DNA from 2 places in the Tenggerimyces flavus genome. Region 2 is predicted to be linked to the other one. Evidence: riboswitches for the same ligand, from Rfam matches in the RefSeq annotation. Region 2 holds a riboswitch; the other holds the start of a gene.
The links. Region 2 has a riboswitch for cyclic di-AMP ahead of JOD67_RS41310 (LysM peptidoglycan-binding domain-containing protein). Riboswitches for the same ligand answer to the same signal wherever they lie in the genome.
Positions count from the first base shown of each region.

Region 1: it holds a riboswitch for cyclic di-AMP, as region 2 does, so the genes downstream of both, JOD67_RS26540 (C40 family peptidase) here and JOD67_RS41310 (LysM peptidoglycan-binding domain-containing protein) in region 2, are expected to answer to the same signal.

Region 1 is NZ_JAFBCM010000001.1:5,669,116-5,672,520, reverse strand. Features, by position in the region: gene JOD67_RS26545 (hypothetical protein) at 117-353, shown strand; cyclic di-AMP (ydaO/yuaA leader) riboswitch at 638-798, shown strand; gene JOD67_RS26540 (C40 family peptidase) at 900-1,880, shown strand; gene JOD67_RS26535 (gluzincin family metallopeptidase) at 1,976-3,346, shown strand; gene JOD67_RS26530 (nucleoside hydrolase) at 3,357-3,405, opposite strand, start outside.
Region 2 is NZ_JAFBCM010000001.1:5,020,605-5,024,009, forward strand. Features, by position in the region: gene JOD67_RS23450 (hypothetical protein) at 1-243, opposite strand, end outside; gene JOD67_RS23455 (aromatic-ring hydroxylase C-terminal domain-containing protein) at 318-809, opposite strand; gene JOD67_RS23460 (hypothetical protein) at 945-1,085, shown strand; gene JOD67_RS23465 (TetR/AcrR family transcriptional regulator) at 1,089-1,469, opposite strand; gene JOD67_RS41310 (LysM peptidoglycan-binding domain-containing protein) at 1,651-2,388, opposite strand; cyclic di-AMP (ydaO/yuaA leader) riboswitch at 2,396-2,570, opposite strand; gene JOD67_RS23475 (phosphatase domain-containing protein) at 2,670-3,167, opposite strand; gene JOD67_RS23480 (S9 family peptidase) at 3,252-3,405, opposite strand, start outside.

The DNA of each region.
Region 1 (3,405 bases), 650 kb from region 2:
AGCAGGTCGCCGCGGGCGTTGTCAAGGGGTTGTCGGTGGGCCCGTCTAACGTGCGGAGCGGATCGCCCAGCCGCCTACTTCCCCCTTGGCAGGGCGCAGACCGGATGGAGTGGAAGATGCGGATCGACTGTGACAGCTGCGAGGTCCGGGGCCTCGCGTGCGGCGACTGTGTGGTCGCCGTCCTGCTGGGCGCCCCGCCGAGTGAGCTCGACCTCGACGATGCCGACAGGGCGGCTTTGCAGGTGTTGGCCGATTCCGGCCTGGTGCCGCCGTTGCGCCATGCCAGCATCGAGATTCGGCCTCGCGTGCCCGCCCAGGTGAGCCAAAAGCCCGCCCTCAGGCGCGGCGCCTAACGAGCCCCAAAGACAGTTGCGGAGCGTGATCGACCAGGCTCTGACCTGCGCAACGCCAGTCCAAGAGGCGTCCCGCCAGGAGGAAGCAGAACCCGCATCGCGGGACGGCGCGACACGTTATCTGACACTGCGTAGCCAACTTGACACGGAACGTGATGGACGGTTTTCTTCCCCAGAACGACACAACACGCCAACGGGGATTTGAAGGATCACGAAATGGTCACTAGAGTCCCCCGCCAGGTACTTGTTCCACGGTCGGCCGTAGGGCCGACGCAGGTACCTCGCTGAGTCGAAGGCCGGAAGCCATCCGGCTAGAGAACCGGGGAACCACGCACTTGGGGTGAATCGGAGCCGGCGCGGAGAAGTCAGACCGCGACGGTGACGTAGGGCAAACTTCCCGGCCCGAACCCGTCAGCTCACCCGGTAGGCGTCTGAGGAAGGAAGGAACCACCTCCCGTGCCAATTGGCCGGACTCATCGCACCAAAGGTGCGTTGCTTGCCTTTGGTTCCGCACTTCTCGCGGCCACCGTTCTCATCCCAGGCTCTGTGGGGTACGCCGACCCGCAGAAGAAGCTCGAAGACGTGCGCAAGCAGGTCGAGGAGCTCGAGCACAAGGCCGAGGAGTCCGCGGAACTCTCCAACGAGCTGACCGACAAGAAGGAATCCAGCGGTCGCCGGTTGGACAAGCTCAAGGCGGACACCAAGCGTCAGCAGCAGAAGGTCGCCGCGCTGCGCCGGCACATCGGGCAGCTCGCCGCGGCCGACTACCGCACTGGCGGCATGGACACGACCGTCCAGCTGTTGCTCGCCAAGAACCCCGACGACTTCCTCGCCCACATGACCACCGCTCAGGCCTTCGCCGGCCAGCAGGGTGACACGCTCACCCAGCTGAAGGTGGAGCAGAAGCGGCTCGTCGAGCGCCAGTCGCTCGTGCGGGCGGAGCTCAGCCGCTTCAAGGAGGCGGAAGAGGGCGCCGCGGCCAAGATGAAGGAAGCCGACGACCGGCTGGCCGCATCGAAGGCCGTGCTCAAGCAGCTGACCGCCGACGAGCGCGAGCGCCTCGAGAAGCAGCGTGAAGAGCGCGAGGAGCGCGAGCGCCGCCCCAGCCGCGACAAGGACCGCGACAACCCGGGCGACCCCGCACCCGACGAGGACCCGCCGGCGCCGCCCCCGGGCTCCGGTCGCAACGCGATCGCGTTCGCCGAGGCCAAGCGGTACATCGGCGTTCCGTACGTCTTCGGTGGCGAGAGCATGAGCGGCGTCGACTGCTCCGGCCTCACGTTGAAGGCCTGGGAGGCCGCGGGCGTCAACCTGCCGCACTCCTCCCGCAGCCAGTACGCGGTGTCGACGAAGATCTCCAAGTCCGAGCTGCAGGTCGGCGACCTGGTGTTCTTCTACGGTCGCCGCAGCCACGTGGGCCTCTACGCCGGCAACGGGATGGTGCTGCACGCACCGCGCCCGGGCAAGAGCGTGACATACATCAAGATGTCCTACATGCCGGTCAACGGCTACGGCCGCCCGGGCTGAGCCCGAGCACCAGCCTCAACGAACGGCCCCGGCCCGCTACTCGCGGGTACCGGGGCCGTTCGGCATGTCGGCGCACGTTCCGTACGATGCCTTCCGTGCGTCCGTCGAGCCCGACCGTCCTGGTGCGGTTCCTGCTCGCGGTCGCCATGCTCGTCGTGGCCGCCGTCGTGGCCGGGTTCTTCACCGCGCGCGGTGGGCCGGTTCCGTCCGCGGCGAACGCACGCGGTTACGTCGCCGAAGACCGACCGCCCGTCCGCGTCACCCCGACCACGCCCACGCCGGAGCCCACCACCAGCTCCCGCGCTGGCGCGCCGCGCCCCACCCGCGTCGAGCAGGCCGAGGAGCTGCTGACCCGCCAGGCCGCCGCGGTGACGAGCGAGACCAAGGCCGCCTACCTCGCGACGATCGACCCCGAGGGGGCGGCGTTCGCGCAGACGGCGGAGCGTACGTACGACAACCTCGCCAAGCTCGACGTCGCCGCCTACACCTTCGGCCAGCTCCAGGAGGACGTCGGCGCACTGGCGCACGCCCGCCGCAAGCAGCTCGGCGACACCGCGTGGGTCGCCGACGTCGAGGTCGAGGTCACGTTCAAGGGCAGCGATCCCGAGCCGTGGCGGTACGAGCAGCGCCTCGTCTTCGTCGAACGCGACGGCGTGCTCTACCTCGCCGGCGACCGTGAGGGCGAGGAGACCAAGCGGAGCAAGCCGATCTGGCTCGAGGCCGAGATCAACGTGCTGCGCGGCAAGCGCAGCCTCGTGTTCGGCACCGGGTCGAAGAGCCGGCTGCGCCCGTACGTCACCGCCGCCGACCGCGCGGTGCCGCGCGTGACGAACGTGTGGGGCGAGTTCTGGGCCCAGTACGTCGTGGTCGTCGTCCCGAAGAACCAGGGCCAGATGGAACGCACCGTCGGCACCGACGCGGGCAGCCAGAGCGCCGTCGCCGCCGTGACGACGTCGGTCGGACGGTCCCATCCCGAGCTTGCCAGCCACATCGTCGTCAACCCCAGCACGTTCGACAACGTCGGCGACCTCGGCCGGCTGGTGGTGCTGACGCACGAGATCACCCACGTCGCGACGCACGCGACGGTGACGGGGATGCCGATCTGGCTGTCCGAGGGCTTCGCGGACTACGTCGGCTTCCGCGACGCCGGCCTGTCCACAGCGGTGGTCGCGCAGGAGGTGCTCCGCGACGTTCGCGAGAACGGTGCCCCCAAGGCGCTGCCGAGCACGGAGGACTTCGACCCGAGCTCCGACGGCCTGGACGAGGCGTACGAGGCCGCCTGGCTGGCCTGCAAGTACCTCGCGGCCCATTGGAACGAGCAGAAGCTGGTCGCGTTCTACCGAGCGATGAACGACGCCAGCTCCGAGGCCGCTCGGACGGCCGCGTACCGCACGGTGCTCGACACCACTCCGGCCGCCTTCCTCAAGGGCTGGCGGGCGTACGTGGAGGAGAAGGCCGGCAACTGAGTCCGGGCAACTAGCGGCGGCCGAACGCGCGGAGCTTGGCGAACATGTCCTCGAGCAGG
Region 2 (3,405 bases):
CGTCGCGGTCATCGGCATATGGCCGGCCGCGGCGCGGGAGTCGGCGAACGGGTCGCCGGTGCCCTTCGGCATCAGCGCCTCGGCGGTGTGCTCGGAGTGCTCGGGCGACGGTGCCGCCGTGGTCTTCTCCGGCGCCGGCGTGGTGGGCGCGGCGGCCGGGTCGTTCTGTTGACCGCAGCTCGCGGCGACGAGCAGGGCCAGCACCCCACTCGCGGCGAGAGCCTTGCGAAGGGCATGGCGCATATCGAGACTCCCGACCTCGGTGGTGGGGCTGGACACGGGGAGTTCGTCGCCGCGATGCGTCCGGATTGGTCTTACTACGACAATGTTTGCCGGATCGCCTCGCCGAGGACGGTGTCCGCGTCGTCGTGGGGCGGGTCGTCGGTGCGCCAGGCGACGAAGCCGTCCGGCCTGACCAGCACGGTTCCGTACCGCCAGGCGCTGTCGTGGCGGTGGACGAGCCCCTTGCGACCGGCCGCCTGGGCCCACCCGGCGTCGTCGGTGATCAGCGCGAGGCCGTTCGCCCAGACGTCGACGGTCGACGTGTTCTCGTCGAGCCAGACGTGGGGGAGCCTGGTGCCCGGCTTGGCGCTCGGGTGGCGAGGGTCGTCGAACGGGGGACCGGCGTAGGTGTACCCGAACTTCAGCGTGAGGTCGTCGACGAGCTCGGCTTCGTCGTCGTCGCCGTCGTCGGCTGTGTCGCCGCCGAACCACGCGCGGCCGGTGGCGACGGCCTGGTCGACGGTCTCGCCGCTGTCCGGGTCGAAGCGTACGTAGAGGTTGGGCAGGTCGCCGACGATGCGGACCATGCCCTCGTACTACTCGTTGCTGACCTGGCCGATGGCGAACGTCTTGTCCTGCAAGGCGTTTCCGAGGTCGGCACGGACCATGATGCTAGCCACGTCCTCAAGCATTCCGATGCCGTGGCGGGCTATGCCCAGGCCGTGTCTGGTCGGGCTGTCGTTGCCGTCCGCCGCGACGAGCGGAAGACCTCTTCGAGCCTGTCCTGGGAGAGCACGACGTCCCGGCTGGGGCTGATCGTGTCGTCGGGCTGCTCGACGTTGGGTGGGTCGATCCAGCGGTAGTTGTCACTGGTGAGGCTCTCGGCCCAGAGGATTCCGGTGCCGTCGATCTGCCAGGGATTGGCCTGGCGTACGGCGTTCTCGATGCCCGCGGCGGGGTATCAGCTCGTGCAGCAAGCGGAAATGGCCCGGGTCGTTCTTGGCCTGCTCGACGAGCCCGTCGACCATCGTGCGGAGCGCTTGGGGTCCGTCGGCGCGGTCCTGGTCGAGCTCGAGGGGCATGAGCATGCGCGCCGTGATGGCGTGCTCGATGACCGCACGGACGAGGGCTTCCTTGGTGGGGAAGTAGTAGTGCAGCGTCGCCACCGTGATGCCGGCCCTTGCGGCGACATCGCGGGTACGGAGATTGGCCAACCCGTGCTGGCGGATCACCTCGTACCCGGCCACGATCAGCCGCTCCCGCCGTTCCTCCGAGCGCGGCCACGGAGAGTTGTTGGACAGATCTCGGCCTCTATCCCGACATCTGTCCAACAACTCCCGGGGCGCCGGCGAGCAAGCAGCCTGGACACGACGAAACCCCGCCCGGAGGGGTCGGGCGGGGCTTCGTTGTTACTTCAAGAGGGCCGGATCAGCCGAGGAGGAGCTTCTCACCTGGGAAGATGAGGTCGGGGTTGCCACCCACGAGGCTCTTGTTGAGCTTCGCGAGCTGCTGCCAACCGCCCGTGACCTTGTTCGCACGCGCGATCTTGGACAGCGTGTCGCCGCCCTTGACCACGTAGCTCGCACCTGCGGCGGCCTTGCGGTTCGCCGGGGACGTACGCACCGTGCGGGTCGACTTCTCCTCGGAGCTGCTCGACTTGCGCTCCGTCGAACGCGAGGTCCGCTTGCTGGACTTCTCGCGGTCGTCGTTCTTCTTCTCGCTGGAGTCGCTGCTCTTCTTCTTGGGCGTCTCGGGCGCACCCGGGTCACCGCCCTTGTCGCTGCGGCCGAGGCCCAACTTGCGCGAGCAGGCGGGCCATGCGCCCCAGCCCTGCCCAGCGAGGGTCTTCTCGGCGATCGCGATCTGCTGCATCTTCGTCGCCTTGTCGGCGCGCGAGGCGTACTTCGTTCCGCCGAACGCACGCCAGGTTCCCTTGGTGAACTGCAGGCCACCGTAGAACCCGTTGCCGGTGTTGATGTGCCAGTCGCCACCACTCTCGCACTGCGCGAGCCGCTCCCAGGTCTTGAGGCTCGCTGCTTCTGCCGGCAGTGCCATCCCCATCACGGGCACGGCGACTGCGACGCCGCTGACGGCGGCGACGGTGGTGATGCGCTTGGCGGTCTGTTTCGAACGGCTTGCGCCGCGGTGCTTCCCCTTATAGGGCATGCTGATCCGATCCTCTCGGCGCCTGCGGAGTCAGCTGTCGGATTCGGGCGAGAGGTGTGCCCGGCCACCCGTAGGTGGCTTCACCCCAAGGACTCCCACTAATGGGGGCCCGGTGGTGGGTCCTCCGTCTCCGCCCTGCATGTACTCGTAGGTTGTGGTCCGCCGGGCGGAGTTCGGCGAGACGGGCCACAATCGCGCCACCTCCGAGGCGCGACCGGACAGACTCTACGTCGTGACCTTTTCGTTAACAACCGGGGGGATCGGGCATGTGGATAGCGGGGTCACGTCCGTCCGTCTCGTTCCTGAGCATCACTGAGCGCGTCGAATAGTCCGATTTGACCGGGGTCGTCCTGGGTGTTCGACGGCTTTCCCCAGGTCGCCTCGAGCACTGTGAAACCCTGCGCGCGGGCGGCCGAACACACCTCAAAATCGTCGTCGACGAGCAGTGCGACTCGGCGTGTCGCGGCGATTCTCTTGAGAATTTCGACCTTTGTTATGCGCGCTGGGCGACGGTCGTTCGGCCGTCGCAGCAACAGTTCTCCGGCCGGGATTCCGTGGGTGGAAAACCACTTCTCGGTGTCGCGGCGACAGTGTTCCGGCCGCCCGGACAAATAGGTCACGTCGTACCGTTCCGCCAGCTCTCGCGCGACCGCGAGCCCCTCGGGAAGGAGCGGATCGTCGACAGCTGCGGCAAAGAACGCGTCCCAGTTCTTCGGGCGTTTCGCTACGTGATGTAGTCGGTGGGTGACGTCGGCGAGGACGCCGTCGATGTCGACCACCGCGACGGCTCGGGGCTCAGGCATGAGAGAAGAATCCCAGGAGCGGTCCTCAACCGGCCAGCCGCTCCCGGTCAGCTCGAGCGTTCAGACGTACTTGGTGATCCAGGCGCGGACCTCGGCGAGCAGGTGCCGCTGGTGCGCGGCCTCGGCGATCGCGTGGCCCTCCCGCGGATAGGTGACCAATCGCACAGTGGCGTCGTGGTCGAGCAGCGCCCGGTGGAAGCCGATCCCCTGCGAG